DNA from 2 places in the Arthrobacter sp. GCM10027362 genome. Region 2 is predicted to be linked to the other one. Evidence: predicted binding sites of a transcription regulator. Region 2 holds the regulator's gene; the other holds the start of a gene.

Region 1 (5,266 bases), on a different contig from region 2:
AGCCGCAGCAAAGCCTGCCGGCTGGAAACGCCCGCTGGCCGTCGCCATCCCGGTACTGGCGGCCCTGGGCATCGCCACCGGCATCGCCCTCGGCGTGGGCGGGGGCACGCCCTCCCCCGGATCCGCGGATTCCGGCTCCGCCGAACCCAGCGCCGGCCCGGACGGCGTCATTGCCAAAGACGTCTCGCCCTTCGACTTCAAGGCAGGCGACTGTTTCACCGATTTCCAGGCCGTGACCCTCAACGCCACGGTGGTCACCTGCAGCACTCCGCACGCCGCCCAGATCATCGGCACCTTTTCCTACCGGCCCTCGGACACCTTTCCGGGCAAGGAAGCCCTGAACGTGAAGGCGGAGCAGGTGTGCACCGCCATCAAGTTGAACAAGACCGCGGAAAAGCACAGCACCGTGCGCACCTCCTACGGCCTGCCCTCGGAGGGCACGTGGCGGGAGGGGGACCGGCGGATCGACTGCTTTGTCATCCTGGACGGCGGGAACAAGCTGACCGGGTCCCTGATCGGGGACTGACCGGCAGCCACCGCCGGCGAACGCCGCGGGACCCGTCCGGGCGGCCGGGTCCCGCGGTGCCGCCTGGCGCCGCTACTTGGCGCGGACCACCAGCCCCTCGGCCGGCTGCTCCAGCGTGCCGGCCTCGCGGTCCACCAGCACGGTGTCGCCGTCGGAAATTTCCCCGGCAAGCAGGCCGCGGGCCAGCCGGTCCCCGATCTCCCGCTGCACCAGCCGGCGCAGCGGGCGGGCGCCGTAGGCAGGGTCGTAGCCGGTCAGCGCCAGCCATTCCCGCGCCGCGTCGGTGACCTCGAGGGTCAGCCGGCGCTCGCCCAGGCGGGCGGCCAGGGACTGCACCTGCAGGTCCACGATGCGGGCCAGGTCCTCCAGGCTCAGCGGATCGAACATGATGATGTCGTCCAGCCGGTTCAGGAACTCGGGCTTGAAGCTGGAATTGACCACGGACATCACCGCGTCCCGCTTCTGCTGGTCCGAGAGCGTCTGGTCCACCAGGAAGTGGCTGCCGAGGTTGGATGTGAGCACGAGGATCACGTTGCGGAAGTCCACGGTGCGGCCCTGGCCGTCGGTCAGCCGGCCGTCGTCGAGCACCTGGAGCAGGATGTCGAAGACCTCGGGGTGGGCTTTCTCGATCTCGTCCAGCAGGATCACCGAATAGGGGCGCCGGCGCACCGCTTCGGTCAGCTGGCCGCCCTCCTCGTAGCCGACATAGCCCGGAGGGGCACCGACCAGGCGGGCGACCGAGTGCTTCTCGGAGTACTCGCTCATGTCGATGCGCACCATGGAGCGTTCGTCGTCGAAAAGGAAGTCAGCGAGCGCCTTGGCCAGCTCGGTCTTGCCCACGCCGGTGGGGCCCAGGAAGAGGAAGGAGCCGGTGGGCCGGTTCGGGTCGCTGATGCCGGCCCGGGCACGCCGGACCGCGTCCGAGACCGCGGCGACGGCCTTCCGCTGGCCGATGAGCCGGGTCCCGATCGCTTCCTCCATGTGCAGCAGCTTCTGGGATTCGCCCTGCAGCATGCGCCCGGCCGGGATGCCGGTCCATGCCGAGATCACCTCGGCGATGTCTTCGGCGGTCACCTCCTCGGCCACCATCAGGTCCTGCTTGTCCTGCGTCTCGGCCGCCTGCGCCGCATCGAGCTCCTTCTGCAGGGAGGGAATCTCTCCGTAAAGGATCCGCGAGGCCTCGGCCAGGTCTCCGTCGCGCTGGGCCTTGTCCGCCAGGCTGCGCAGCTCGTCCAGCCTGGCCCGGAGCTCGCCCACCCGGTTCAGGCCGGCCTTCTCGGCCTCCCAGCGGGCGTTGAGCGCGGCCAGCTGCTCCTTCTTGTCCGCCAGGTCCGCCCGCAGGGCCTCGAGGCGTTCGCGCGAGGCCTCGTCCGTCTCCCGCTCGAGCGCGAGCTCCTCCATGGTCAGCCGGTCCACCGCACGGCGCAGCTGGTCGATTTCCTCCGGGGCGGAATCGATTTCCATCCGCAGCCGGGAGGCGGCCTCGTCCACCAGGTCGATGGCCTTGTCCGGCAGCTGGCGGCCGGAGATGTACCGGTTGGACAGCGTGGCGGCGGCCACCAGGGCGGAGTCGGCGATGGATACCTTGTGGTGGGCCTCGTAGCGCTCCTTCAGGCCGCGCAGGATGCCGATGGTGTCCTCCACGCTCGGCTCGCCGATGAAGACCTGCTGGAAGCGGCGTTCCAGGGCCGGATCCTTCTCGATATTCTCGCGGTACTCGTCCAGCGTGGTGGCACCGATCATGCGCAGCTCGCCGCGGGCCAGCATCGGCTTGAGCATGTTGCCCGCGTCCATGGAGCCTTCGGCGGCCCCGGCCCCGACCACCGTGTGCAGCTCGTCAATGAAGGTGACGATCTGGCCGTCGGAGTTCCTGATCTCCTCCAGGACCGCCTTGAGCCGCTCCTCGAACTCGCCGCGGTACTTGGCGCCGGCGACCATGGACCCCAGGTCCAGGTTGATCAGGCGCTTGCCGCGCAGGGATTCGGGCACGTCCCCGGCCACAATGCGCTGGGCCAGCCCCTCGACGACGGCGGTCTTGCCCACACCGGGCTCGCCGATCAGGACCGGGTTGTTCTTGGTCCGGCGCGAGAGCACCTGGATCACCCGGCGGATCTCGGCGTCGCGGCCGATCACCGGGTCCAGCTTGCCCGCGCGCGCGATCTCGGTCAGGTCCGTGCCGAACTTCTCCAGGGCCTGAAAGGTGTTCTCCGGGTCCGCAGTGGTGACCTTGCGGTCCCCGCGCACCCCGGGCAGGGCCGCCTGCAGCGCCTCACGCGAGGCGCCGGCGTCCCGCAGGATGCCGCCCACGCGGCCGCTGTCCGCGGACAGGCCCAGCAGCAGGTGCTCGGTGGACACAAAAGAGTCCCCCAGCTTTTCCGCTTCCTCCTGGGCCGCGGAGAGCACCTTCAGGAAGCCGCGGGAGCCCTGGGCCTGCGCCACCGTGGAACCCGACGACGACGGCAGCGCCTTGATGGCCGAACTGGCCTGCACGCTGACCGCATCCGGATCCGCCCCGGCGGCCTTGAGCAGGACCACGGCCACGCTTTCGCGCTGGTCCATCAGGGCCTTGAGCAGGTGGGCGGGTTCGATCTGGGGATTGCCCGCCGTCGAGGCGTTCATGGCCGCGGCGGAGAGCGCCTCCTGGCTTTTGGTGGTGAATTTGGCGTCCAATGCAAGCTCCCTTCAAGCCGGCGCCTTACAGGATTCAAAGCAACTAACATGAGTGTAGTTGACTCAAGTTTGAAAGTAAAGTTTTCCACAGCTGCCCGAGGGCACTTCTTTACCCATGGTGGCACCGCCGCCGCCGCGCCGGAAGGCCGGGATCCGCCTCTAGGCTGGTGCCATGGGACGGGCGGAAATCCGGACGGCGGGCGCGCATGGACACCATCCTGCGCACTAAGCGGCTGACCCTGCTGCGGCCCGGGCCCGAGAACCTGGAGGACATGCTCCGGATCCTCTCCGACCGGCGGAGCACGCCGGCCGGATCGCCGCTCGCGCTGAGCTGGCGGGAGGAAGCCGAAGGGCTCTTCCAGCGCTGGGACCGGCACTGGCAACAGCACGAGGCCGGGTGCTACACCGTGCGCCTGCGCGGCAAGGACCGGACTGTCGGTTTCGCCGGCGTCACCCGTATCCTCTGGGACGGCCGGCCCGTCCTGCAGCTGCACTGCCTGCTCGAGCACCGCATGCGGGGCCAGGGGTACGGGCGCGAGGCCGCGGCCGCCGTCGTCGCCCAGGCGAATGAATATTTCGAGCTGCCGCCGATCCTGGCCCGGGTGCGCCCGCAGGACCAGGCCGCCGTCCGCCTGGTCCTGCGGCTGGGATTCGCGCTCGACCCGCACCAGGGCGCCGACGACGCCGGGGGCTACGCGGACGGCTACGTGCTCAACTGGGACCGGCAGCTGTAGCCGGACCGGGCCGGGTCAGCTTTTTTCGACCTTGACCGCAGACACCTCGAACTCCAGGGTGATCTTGTCCGAGACCAGCAGGCCGCCTGAATCCAGCGCAGTGTTCCACTTGACCCCGAACTGCTGGCGGTCGATCCGCCGTGACCCCTCGAAGCCGGCACGCAGCTGCCCCGACGGATCCCGTTCCACGCCCATGAACTCGATCGGAATACCCAGCTCCCGGGTGACGCCGCGGATGGTCAGGTTGCCGTTGACGATGAAGCTGTTGTCCCCCACCTGGTCGATGCGGGTGCTTTCGAAGGTGATGTACGGGTGGTGGGACGCGTCGAAGAAGTCATTGGTCCGCAGGTGCTCGTCGCGCTGGCGGCTGCGCGTGTCGATGCTGGCAACATTGATTTTCACGCTCACCTTCGAATTCGCGGGATTGTCGACGTCGACGTAGGCAACTCCCTCGATATCGTTGAAGGCCCCGCGCACCTTGGTGACCATCGCATGGCGGGTGGAAAAGCCGATGCGCGTATGGCTCGGATCGAACCGCCATTCCCCTGAGAGCTCGGGTGATAGTTCCGGCATGCGGACAGCCTCCTGGATCGGGGGCCAGATAGTACCACCGGTACCCAGCAGATAGCGGCAACCTGACCCGGCGACTTCATAGCTGGTGAGCTATGAGGGTTATTCCAGCACAATCCTGGGCACAATGCACCTTGACGGCGGCGAAATTTTCGCACAGGAACAGCCCGGGCGCGGCGGCCTGCCGCCGTCCCTACCGACGTGCAGGGGGCCCCAATACACTGGCCCTATGGACCCGAACGAAGTCCCCCAGCATATCGAGAACCTGTCCGCCAGCCAGTGCTGGGAGATCTTCCGCGAAGCCGAGTTCGGCCGGCTGGCGGTGATTATCGGGGACCATCCGGAACTGTTTCCCATCAACTACGTGGTGGACCACGGCACCGTGGTCTTCCGCACCGCACCGGGAACCAAGCTCGAGGGCGCGCTGTCCGGCGCCCCGGTGGCCTTCGAGGTGGACGGCTTCGACCCCTCCAGCGGCCGGGCCTGGAGCGTGGTGCTCAAGGGCAGGACCGAGCGGCTGGCCAGCATCGAGGACGTCCTCGCCTCGACGCTGCTCCCGCTCTTTCCCTGGCAGGCCGGCGAGAAGAACAACTTCGTGCGGATTGTGCCCGGGGAGATCACCGGGCGCCGCTTCACGATCGCCCCCTCGGCACGGCGCGGCCACGGGCTGGGCGATTCCCGCCGGTTCCAGGTCGAATGACCGCCGCCGGCCGCCCGGTGCCGGGCCTCAGCGCGGCAGCCGCGGCCCGTACTGGCGGCCGTACAC
Region 2 (10,040 bases):
ATCTTGCCCACCTCATGCTTCTGCTCGGGTACCGCCACCGTCACCACCGTGCCGTCGGAACCGGCGCGGGCGGTGCGGCCGGAGCGGTGCAGGTAGGCCTTGTGCTCGGTGGGCGGGTCCACGTGGACCACCAGCTCGACCTCGTCCACGTGGACTCCGCGCGCGGCGACGTCGGTGGCCACCAGGACGCGGACTTCGCCGGATGAGAATTCGGCCAGGTTCCGGTCGCGGGCATTCTGCGAGAGGTTCCCGTGCAGGTCCACGGCCGGGATGCCGGCGTCGGTCAGGCTCTTGGCCAGCTTGCGGGCCTGGTGCTTGGTCCGGGTGAACAGCACCCTCCGGCCCCGGCCGGAGGCAAGGGTGCCGATCAGCTGCCGCTTCGCCGCCTGGTCCGCCACCACGAGCACATGGTGTTCCATGGTGGTCACCGCAGCCTGCGGATCATCCACCGAGTGGGTCAGCGGATTGGACAGGAAGCGCCTGACCAGCTTGTCCACCCCGTTGTCCAGGGTCGCCGAGAAAAGCATCCGCTGCCCCTGCGCCGGGGTGGCGGCCAGCAGCCGCTGGACCACCGGCAGGAAGCCCAGGTCCGCCATGTGGTCCGCCTCGTCCAGCACGGTGATTTCCACCGTCTCGAGGGTCAGGATCTTCTGCCGCATCAGGTCCTCGAGCCGGCCCGGGCAGGCCACCACAATGTCGACGCCGGCGCGCAGGGCTTTTTCCTGGCGCTGCTGCGACACCCCGCCGTAGATCACGGTGGTGTTCAGGCCCAGCTCGTTGGCCAGCGGCTCGATGGTGGCGTTGATCTGGGTCGCCAGCTCGCGGGTCGGAGCCAGCACCAGGCCCAGCGGACGGCCGGGGCGGCGGCGGTAGGCGGCTTCCCGCTCCGCGAGCCGGGAGACCAGCGGCAGGGCGAAGGCCAGGGTCTTGCCGGAGCCGGTGCGGCCGCGGCCGAGCACGTCCCGGCCGGCCAGCGTGGAGGGAAGGGTCTCGGCCTGGATGGGGAACGGTTCGGTGATGCCGGAGGCGGCCAGCGAGGCAACGAGCGGCTTGGAGACGCCAAGGTCCTTAAAGGAGCGCACGGCAGCAGAAGTAGTCATAGTTCCGGAAAAGTACTTTCGGTCAGTGGCCCCGGCACCGGTGTGGCCCAGGGGTCGCCGAAGAAAAGCCAGACAGCGTCAACCGCGGGGAGTCCGGGCGGCACAGGGGCACGGAAACCCGGTCTGCGGGAGAAGTTTGCATGCGTTCATCGACGCAGGGAACACCGCCGGCCAGCCGGGATGGTGCTCCAAGTACACCAATTCTACCAGTGCGGGCCGGCGGCACCGTTCCGGCGGCCGGCCCCGGCCCGCCCGGCGCACTGGATACCCTAGTAGGGATGATTACAGCCAACAGCACCCCCGACCGGTCTTCCGCCGGCAGCCTGCCGGAAGACACCGCCGCGGACCCGGCGACGGTGCCGCCTGCACCACCGCGCCGCGGCCAGCCGGTCAGCTTTGTCCGCCGCGGCTCGCGGTTGCAGGGCCGCCGCCGGCAGGCTTGGGAACAGTACGCCGGCAGGTTCGTGGTGGATGTCCCGCGCCGGGATTCCGATACCTCGGTGGCTCCGGACTATGTCTTCGACCCCGAAGCGGCCTTCGGGCGGCAGGCACCGCTCGTCGTCGAAATCGGTTCCGGGCTTGGCGAGGCCGTCTGCCATGCCGCCCTGGAGCATCCGGACTGGGATTTCCTCGCGGTGGAGGTCTACCGTCCCGGGCTGGCGCAGACCCTGCTGCGGATCGGCCAGCAGGGCCTGTCCAATGTCCGGGTGGTCCAGGCCAATGCCCCCGAGGTGCTGGCCACCATGCTGGCGCCCGGGTCGGTGGCGGAACTGTGGGTCTTCTTCCCCGATCCCTGGCACAAGACCCGGCACATCAAGCGCCGCCTGGTCCAGGCCGGCTTCGCCGCCGCGGCCGCACGGGTCCTGCAGCCGGGCGGCCGGTGGCGGCTGGCGACGGACTGGTCCTCCTACGCCATCCAGATGCGCGAGGTGGGGCAGGCGTCGCCCGAGTTCGTGAACGTCCATGAGGGTGAACGTGCCGGGGCGGACAGCCCGCTGACACGGGTCTGGGAAAGCGGCGTCGAGCAGTTGGTCGGCGGCGCCCCCGTGCGCGAGGGCAGGGCCCCGGTCAGCACCGGCAACGCCAGCGAAGGCGAGGGCGTGGACACCGTCGGCGGCTGGGCGCCGCGGTTCGAGGGCCGCGCCCTGACCAGCTTCGAGCAGAAGGCCCGCAGGGCCGGGCGCGGGATCTTCGACCTGACGTTCCGGCGCCGCTAACCGTCCTCCGCCGCACCGTGCATGTAGACGGCGGCCACCGGGGCGTCACGCCCGTTGCGGATTTCGACGCAGGTGATGTCCTCGGGCATCGTCGCGGTGGAGGCCACCAGCCTGGCCTTCCCCGTCGGTGTCGCCTGCCAGGTGGCAATCTGCCAGTCGACGCCGGTGCGGTCGGTCAGCCACAGGGAGAACACCCCCTGGTCCGGCAGCATCGCCCCGTTCACGGCCAGCTCGGTGCCCCAGGCCCGGTGGACCAGGTCCAGCTCGACCTGCAGCCCGGAGGACGCGGTCATGGTGTAGTTTTCCGTCTCCTGCGTCGGGTGCAGCACCAGCGGGCCGGCGGCGGCGCCGATGGCCAGGCATGCCGCGGCGACGCCGGCGATCAGGGCCGCCGTCAGCCGTCGTGCGCGGCGGCGGCGCCGGGCCAGCTCCGCCATCAGCCCGCGGGCCATGTCCCGGGCAGGTCCGGGCGCGGGCCCGGCCAGTGCCATCGCCTCTTCCCGGGTCAGGGCCGCGAGCGCGTCCGGCAGGGCCTGGAGTTCGGCCAGTTCCGCCCGGCACCGGGCGCATCCGGCCAGGTGGTGTTCCAGCAGCAGCCGCTCGCCGGGCTCGATGCCGCCGAGGACGTAGGCCCCCAGCAGCAGGCGCAGGCCCTCATGGCCCTCCCTCACGGTGCAACCCCCATCTCGTCCAGGACGGCACGCAGCGCCTTGGCAGCATAGAAGGCCCGGGACTTTACCGTCCCCAGCGGGATGTTCAGGGCCCTGGCTGCGTCCGCGGCGGTCAGCCGCTGGTAGTGCAGGGCCAGAATCACGCTGCGGTGCTCCGCGCTGAGCCGTCCGAGTGCTTCCTCGATGAGCACCCGCAGCAGCAGTTTGTCCACCTGGTCCGCCGCTGCCGGCTCCTCCTCGGGGAAACCCGTCTCCGGCACGCGCCGGGATCGCCGGCGGTACTCGTCGATAATGACGTGCCGCGCCGTCCGGTACAGATAACCGCGCAGGTTCTCCGGATCCGCCCCGCGGCGCCAGACCCGCAGGATGGTTTCCTGCACCACGTCCTCGGCCTGGTCCGGATTGGACATGGCAGCGAGCACGAACCGCCGCAGGGCCACCGCATGGTCGCGGTACAGCTGGGCGACGGCTTCATCTTCCATCGGCATGGACGACCTCCCGGTCCGGCGGACCCTGCGGCAGCACCGGGGAACCGCTTCCAACAACAAGGACGGCGGCTCCCCGCAAAAGGTTCAACGCCCGGAGCGCCAGTACACATCCAAATCCTTGGAAGTTCCGTGGAACGGGCAGTCTCCATGGCCGGCAGGAACGGCCCGCGGAAAAATGCCGGCCCCGGGCTGAACCATTGCAGCCGGAGACGGCGTCTTTGCACATAGCGGCCCGCCTCGGTGGATCGCGTATCCGAGACAATCCGCTTGATCGTAAGGAACACGTCATGAAGCTCAAACTTAGCGGCGCGGCAGCCATCCTGGCCGCAGGCCTCATGGGACTGACCGGCTGCGGTGGAAATACCGGAACGGTGCCGGCCACTCAATCGGTGGCCCCGGCCCCGGCGTCGCCCTCGGTGGCGTCTCCGTCGTCCATGGCCCCCGTGCCGCAGGGCAGCGCGGAACTGAAGGTCGCCGATTCCAAGCTGGGCCAGATCGTGGTGGACGCCAAGGGCATGACGGTCTACTACTTCACCAAGGACGTCAAGGACTCGGGCAAGAGCAACTGCACCGGCGAGTGCATCGCGGCCTGGCCGCCGGTCCTGACCGAGAGCGACAAACCCAAGGTCGAGGGCGTCACGGGAACCATCGGCACCATCACGACGCCGGAGGGCAAGAAGCAGATCACCATCAACGGCATGCCGATCTACTACTGGGTCAAGGACAAGGCCCCCGGAGACACCACCGGCCAAGGCGTGAACGATGTCTGGTACGTGGTGGCGCCGAACGGCGACATGATCAAGAAGTGAGATCGTCTCCTCCCGCCAAGGGAGGAGGGGCCCGGTTCCCACGGCTCATGCCGCGGGAACCGGGATGGTCCCCGCTTCTGCCGGTGCCGGCCCCGTGCTGCCTCCACGGGCGTCACGGGTCTCCGCCTGCCCGGCGGCGACCCGCAGAAAATCGACTGCGGCATCAAGGCCGCGGTCACGGCGTGCCGCGCATGCCGGGCAGCGGCGGGTGGGGAATCCGCGGTCCGGAAAACGTCCTAGTGCTGCGGGCGCCAGAGCATGACGGCCTGGGTGCGCGGGTGGGGCCGCTGGCCGCGGGCCAGGCTGACCACATCGCCTGCCAGGCCGGCGGCGAAGATCCGGCCCGTCTGAAGCCGCGCGCGCCGCTTGGCCTGCTCCAGCTCGGCGCTCAGCTCCTTGACCCGGGACTGCAGGGCGGAAACCTGGTGCTCCAGTTCCAGAATGCGCTTGATGCCTTCCAGAGACACACCTTCCTGCGACAGCCGCTGCACCTCGCGCAGGGAATCCACGTCCTGCTGCGAATAGCGCCGCTGGCGGCCGGCCTGGCGGGACGGGGAAACCAGTCCCAGCCGGTCGTACTGGCGCAGGGTCTGCGGGTGCATCTCCGCCAGTTCGGCGGCAACGGAGATAACAAAAATCGGCGCATTGCGGTCGATGCTCATTGCCGTCCCCCTTCCGTCCCGCCTACAACCTGGCCTTGGCGGCCAGGTTGTGCCGGGGATCTGCGTCCGCGGTGGCTTCGGCGAAGGCCTTCACCGCGTCTTCGGCCTGCTTGTTCAGGTTCTGCGGCACTACGATGTCGATGGTGACCAGCAGGTCTCCGGTACCCTTGGACGTCTTGACGCCCCGGCCCTTGACGCGCAAGGTACGGCCGGACGGGGTGCCCGGCGGAATCCTGACCTTCACGGTTTCGCCGGTGATCGTCGGAACCTCAATCTGGGCGCCCAGCGCGGCCTCGGCAAAAGTGACCGGCACATGGATCCGGAGATTGTCCCCGTCGCGGGTGTAGAACGGGTGCGGCTGGACGTTGACGGTGACCATGAGGTCGCCGTTGCCGGCCGGGCCCGGCTGGCCCTTGCCCCTGACCCGCACCTTCTGCCCGTCCCGGATGCCGGGGGGAATCCTGACGTCGATGACTTCCCCGGAGGGTTCGCGCAGGCCGATCCTGGTGCCGTTGATCGAGCCGGCGAAGGAGATCGTGGTCGTGGCCGTGCGGTCCGCGCCCTTGCGCGGCGGAGCCTGCGGCGGCGCGTAGCCGCCGCCACCACCGAACCCGCCGCCGAACCCGCCGAACAGGTCGGCAAACTCCGGGGGAATGTTGCCGCCGCCGAACCCGCCGGCCGAGCGGCCGCGGGTGGTCTGGCCGAAGAGGTTGCCGAAGATATCCTCGAACCCGCCGGCGCCGGCACCGCCGCCACCGCCGGCAGTGAAACGTGCCCCGCTGCCCATGGCCCGGATCGCATCATACTGCTGGCGTTCCTCCGGGTCGGACAGGACGGAGTAAGCCTCGGACACGTCCTTGAACATCTTTTCCGCGGCATCATTGCCGGCGTTCGTGTCCGGGTGGTATTTGCGGGCCAGCTTGCGGTACGCCTTCTTGATGTCCGCGTCGGACGCGTCCTTGGAGACACCAAGGATCTTGTAGAAGTCCTTCTCGACCCAATCCTGGCTAGCCATCCAGGCGCCTCCTTATCGATGTATGACAAAGTCTAGGTCCCCGCACCGGCAGGGCGGGGAAACCGGGCCGGGGACGCCTTCGGGGAGGGCGGCTTAAACGGACCAGCGATACGGCCGGCCGGGAATCCCGAGGTCCCCGGGCCCGCAAGCCGGGCCGGGGACCTCGGGATTCCGTTCGTTGCCGCCGGTCGAAGACATCTCCGGCGCCGTCCGGCTTATTCGGGTACGGCCACGATCACCTGCGCCGCGCGCAGGAGGCGGTCCCCCGACTTGTACCCGCACCGCAGGACCTGCTGCACGGTATCGGCACCGACTTCCGAACTCGGCTGCTGCATCAGCGCCTCGTGGATGGTCGGGTCGAAGGCTACGCCGCTCTCGTCGATCCGTTCGAGCCCGAGCCCGGTGAGCGTCGTCTCCAGCTTCGCCGCGATCGAAGCGAACGGTCCCTCCGCGAGGTCGCCGTGCTGACGGGCGGCTTCGATGTCGTCCAGCACCGGAAGCAGCGAGTTCAGCACGCCGAACACGGCCGTTTCACCGGCCACCGCGCGGTCCCGTTCAACGCGTTTGCGGTAGTTGACGTACTCCGCCTGCAGGCGCAGCAGGTCGTTGCGCAGTTCTGCAGCCAGGTCCTGCTCCTGGGTTTCGGCCGAGGCCTCGTTCAGGATCTGCTCGGCCTGGGCCAGTGCGTCCCCGGCGTCGTGGGCCTCGTCCACGGGACGGACTTCCTCATGGGCCGGAGCGCCCTGGCTGTCGTCCTGGCTGCCGCGGACCTTGCCGGTTGCCGGGTCGATCTTCCGGTTGTCCCGGATTTCGATCGGCTCCTGGCCGGCTGCCGCCGTATGCTCTTCCTCGTTTCCGTGATGGGGCATGATTACTTCTTTTCGTCCTCGTCAACAACCTCGGCATCCACGATGTCCTCCTCGGCACCGGAGGCACCGGTGGAGGAATCGGCACCGGCGGAGGCACCCGGGTTCGCGGAGGAACCTCCGGCCTGCGCGTGGGAGTAGATCGCCTCGCCAAGCTTGGTCTGGGACGCCTGCAGCTTCTCGAACGCGGCCTTGACCTCGTCGTCGTTGTCCTGGGACTCCAGGGCCTTCTTCAGGGCGTCGACGTCGGCCTGGACCTCGGTCTTGACGTTCTCCGGGAGCTTGTCCTCGTTGTCCTTGAGCAGCTTGTCCACCGAGTACGCCAATTGCTCGGCCGTGTTGCGGCGGTCGGCCGCCTCGCGGCGCTGCTTGTCCTCGTTGGCGTGCGCCTCGGCGTCGCGGACCATGCGGTCGATGTCGTCCTTGGAGAGGGCGGTGCCGCCCGTAATGGTCATGGACTGCTCGGCGCCGGTCCCCTTGTCCCTGGCCGAGACGTGGACGATGCCGTTGGCGTCGATGTCGAAGGTGACCTCGATCTGGGGCACGCCGCGCGGAGCCGGCGCGATGCCGGTCAGCTCGAAGGTGCCCAGCGGCTTGTTGTCCCGGGTGAACTCGCGCTCGCCCTGGAAGACCTGGATGGCCACCGACGGCTGGTTGTCGTCCGCGGTGGTGAAGGTCTCGGACCGCTTGGTCGGGATCGCGGTGTTGCGCTCGATCAGCTTGGTCATCACACCGCCCTTGGTCTCAATGCCCAGGGACAGCGGGGTGACGTCGATGAGCAGCACGTCCTTGCGCTCGCCCTTCAGCACGCCGGCCTGCAGCGCGGCGCCGACGGCCACGACCTCGTCCGGGTTCACGCCCTTGTTCGGCTCCTTGCCGCCGGCCATTTCCCGCACCAGGTCCGAGACGGCCGGCATACGGGTGGAACCGCCGACGAGGATGATGTGGTTGATGTCGGAAACCTTGATGCCGGCTTCGGTGATGACATCGTGGAACGGCTTCTTGGTGCGCTCGAGCAGGTCCGCGGTCAGCTCCTGGAACTTGGCCCGCGACAGGTGCTCGTCCAGGTGGACCGGGCCCTCGGGGGTGACCGAGAGGTACTGCAGCGAGATGTTCGTGGACGAGGCGGAGGACAGTTCCTTCTTGGCCTGCTCGGCCGCTTCCTTCAGGCGCTGCAGCGCGATCCGGTCCTTGGACAGGTCCGCGCCCTTGGCCTTGGCCTGCTTCAGCAGGTAGTCGACCACCCGCTGGTCCCAGTCGTCGCCGCCGAGGCGGTTGTCGCCGGCGGTGGCACGGACCTGGATGGTGGAGAACTCGTCCTCGTCCTTGCCGACTTCCAGCAGGGACACGTCAAAGGTGCCGCCGCCAAGGTCGAAGACCAGGATGAGCTCGTCTTCCTTGCCCTTGTCCAGGCCGTAGGCCAGCGCCGCAGCGGTAGGCTCGTTGATGATGCGCAGCACGTTCAGGCCGGCGATCTCGCCGGCTTCCTTGGTGGCCTGGCGTTCGGCGTCATTGAAGTATGCCGGAACGGTGATCACCGCGTCGGTGACCTTCTCGCCCAGATAGGCCTCGGCGTCGTGCTTGAGCTTCTGCAGGATGCGGGCGGAGATCTCCTGCGGCGTGTACTTCTTGCCGTCGACGGTGATGCTCCAGTCGGTACCCATGTGGCGCTTGACCGAGGCGATCGTGCGCTCGATGTTGTTCACCGCCTGGCGCTTGGCGATTTCACCAACCAGCACCTCGCCGGACTTCGAGAATGCGACAACGGACGGGGTGGTGCGGCTGCCCTCGGCGTTGGCGATGACGGTGGGCTCGCCGCCTTCCAGCACGGAAACCACGGAGTTGGTGGTTCCCAAATCGATTCCTACTGCGCGTGACATACGCTTTCCTTTCATTGTCGGCCGCAAAGCGGCCGTCTTGAGCGATCTGCACTCAAGTTTACTCCGGCCCGGAGAGATGTCAACCCAAACCTGAGCGGCCCTGACTCAAGTTTGGCGGCCGGCCGGGAATTAACCTTGCGCAACAGTACGGGCCTCCTGCTACGCGGCAGGGATGCATGCGGAGTAACCTCCAGCTATGAAGAACGAGGTTTACTCCCACGGGCACCATCGAAGCGTGGTCAATGCCCATGCGGTCCGCACCGCCGCGGACTGCGCCGCCTACCTGCTGCCGCACCTAAAGCCGGGAATGGCCCTGCTCGACGTCGGCTGCGGCCCGGGCAGCATCACGGCGGACCTGGCCGAACTGGTGGCGCCCGGGGAGGTTACCGGGCTGGACCGCTCCGAGGACGTGCTGGAGCAGGCGGCCGAACTGGCGGCGCTGCGCGGCCTTGAGAACGCCACCTTCGTCAGCGGCAACATCTACGACCTGGAGTACGACGACGACACCTTCGACGTCGTGCACGCCCACCAGGTGCTCCAGCACCTGGCGGATCCGGTCGCCGCGCTCTACGAGATGCGCCGCGTGGCCAAGCCGGGCGGAATCATCGCCGTCCGCGATGCGGACTTCCACGGAATGAGCTGGTATCCGGCCATGCCCGAACTGGACGAATGGATGGAGGTTTACCAGCAGATCGCCCGCGGCAACAAGGCCGAACCCGATGCGGGCCGCCATCTGGTGTCCTGGGTCCTGGCCGCGGGCCTGCGCGACATCACGCCGTCCTCCTCCAACTGGCTGTACGCGACCGAGGAGAAGCGCGCGTGGCAGGGCAGCGTCTGGTCCGAGCGCGTGCTGCATTCGGCCTATGCGGAACAGGCCCTGGAACGCGGCCTGACCGACCAGGCCGGGCTCGAGCGGATCGCGCAGGGCTGGCGGGACTGGGCCAAGACCCCGGACGGCTGGTTCCTCATTCCGAACGGGGAAATCCTGGCCCGAAAGCCGTAAACGATGGGGCACGCCCGCAGGGCATAGGCCTCTGCCGCCACCACCGCTGAAATCCCGGGCAAGCACAAGCGACGAGGCGGTGCCGGACTGTGGGCCGCCGACACGTTGTGGTGAGCCTGCGCCGGGGCCGTAGGATCGGCTGGTGCAGTTTTCCCTCTGGCTGGCGCTGCTCGGCGCCACGATCGTGATCAGCTTCACTCCGGGCGCCGGTGCCATCAACACCATGAGCAACTCGCTCAATGCCGGATTCCTCCGGTCCCTCTGGGGCGTCCTCGGCCAGCAGGCGGCCCTGGTCATCCACGTGGCCATCGTGGCCCTGGGCCTGGGCC

Evidence for each region. Region 2 encodes HspR, which represses chaperone genes until heat shock. Its sites were predicted from a motif close to AAGTTGAGTCNNNNNGACTCAACTT; they were not measured.
Region 1: the regulator HspR is predicted to act here: its motif matches at 3,242-3,266, upstream of clpB (ATP-dependent chaperone ClpB).

Annotation. Positions count from the first base shown of each region.
Region 1 is NZ_JBHTML010000220.1:580-5,845, reverse strand. It holds partial or broken gene ACFQ36_RS20095 (septum formation family protein) at 1-526, shown strand, start outside; gene clpB (ATP-dependent chaperone ClpB) at 599-3,196, opposite strand; gene ACFQ36_RS20085 (GNAT family N-acetyltransferase) at 3,403-3,930, shown strand; gene ACFQ36_RS20080 (YceI family protein) at 3,946-4,503, opposite strand; gene ACFQ36_RS20075 (pyridoxamine 5'-phosphate oxidase family protein) at 4,730-5,200, shown strand; gene ACFQ36_RS20070 (YccF domain-containing protein) at 5,228-5,266, opposite strand, start outside.
Region 2 is NZ_JBHTML010000139.1:1,404-11,443, reverse strand. It holds partial or broken gene ACFQ36_RS16650 (DEAD/DEAH box helicase) at 1-1,100, opposite strand, end outside; gene trmB (tRNA (guanosine(46)-N7)-methyltransferase TrmB) at 1,379-2,317, shown strand; gene ACFQ36_RS16640 (anti-sigma factor family protein) at 2,314-2,988, opposite strand; gene ACFQ36_RS16635 (sigma-70 family RNA polymerase sigma factor) at 2,985-3,476, opposite strand; gene ACFQ36_RS16630 (hypothetical protein) at 3,764-4,285, shown strand; gene ACFQ36_RS16625 (heat shock protein transcriptional repressor HspR) at 4,522-4,947, opposite strand; gene ACFQ36_RS16620 (DnaJ C-terminal domain-containing protein) at 4,970-5,962, opposite strand; gene ACFQ36_RS16615 (nucleotide exchange factor GrpE) at 6,178-6,831, opposite strand; gene dnaK (molecular chaperone DnaK) at 6,834-8,708, opposite strand; gene ACFQ36_RS16605 (class I SAM-dependent methyltransferase) at 8,905-9,711, shown strand; gene ACFQ36_RS16600 (LysE family transporter) at 9,854-10,040, shown strand, end outside.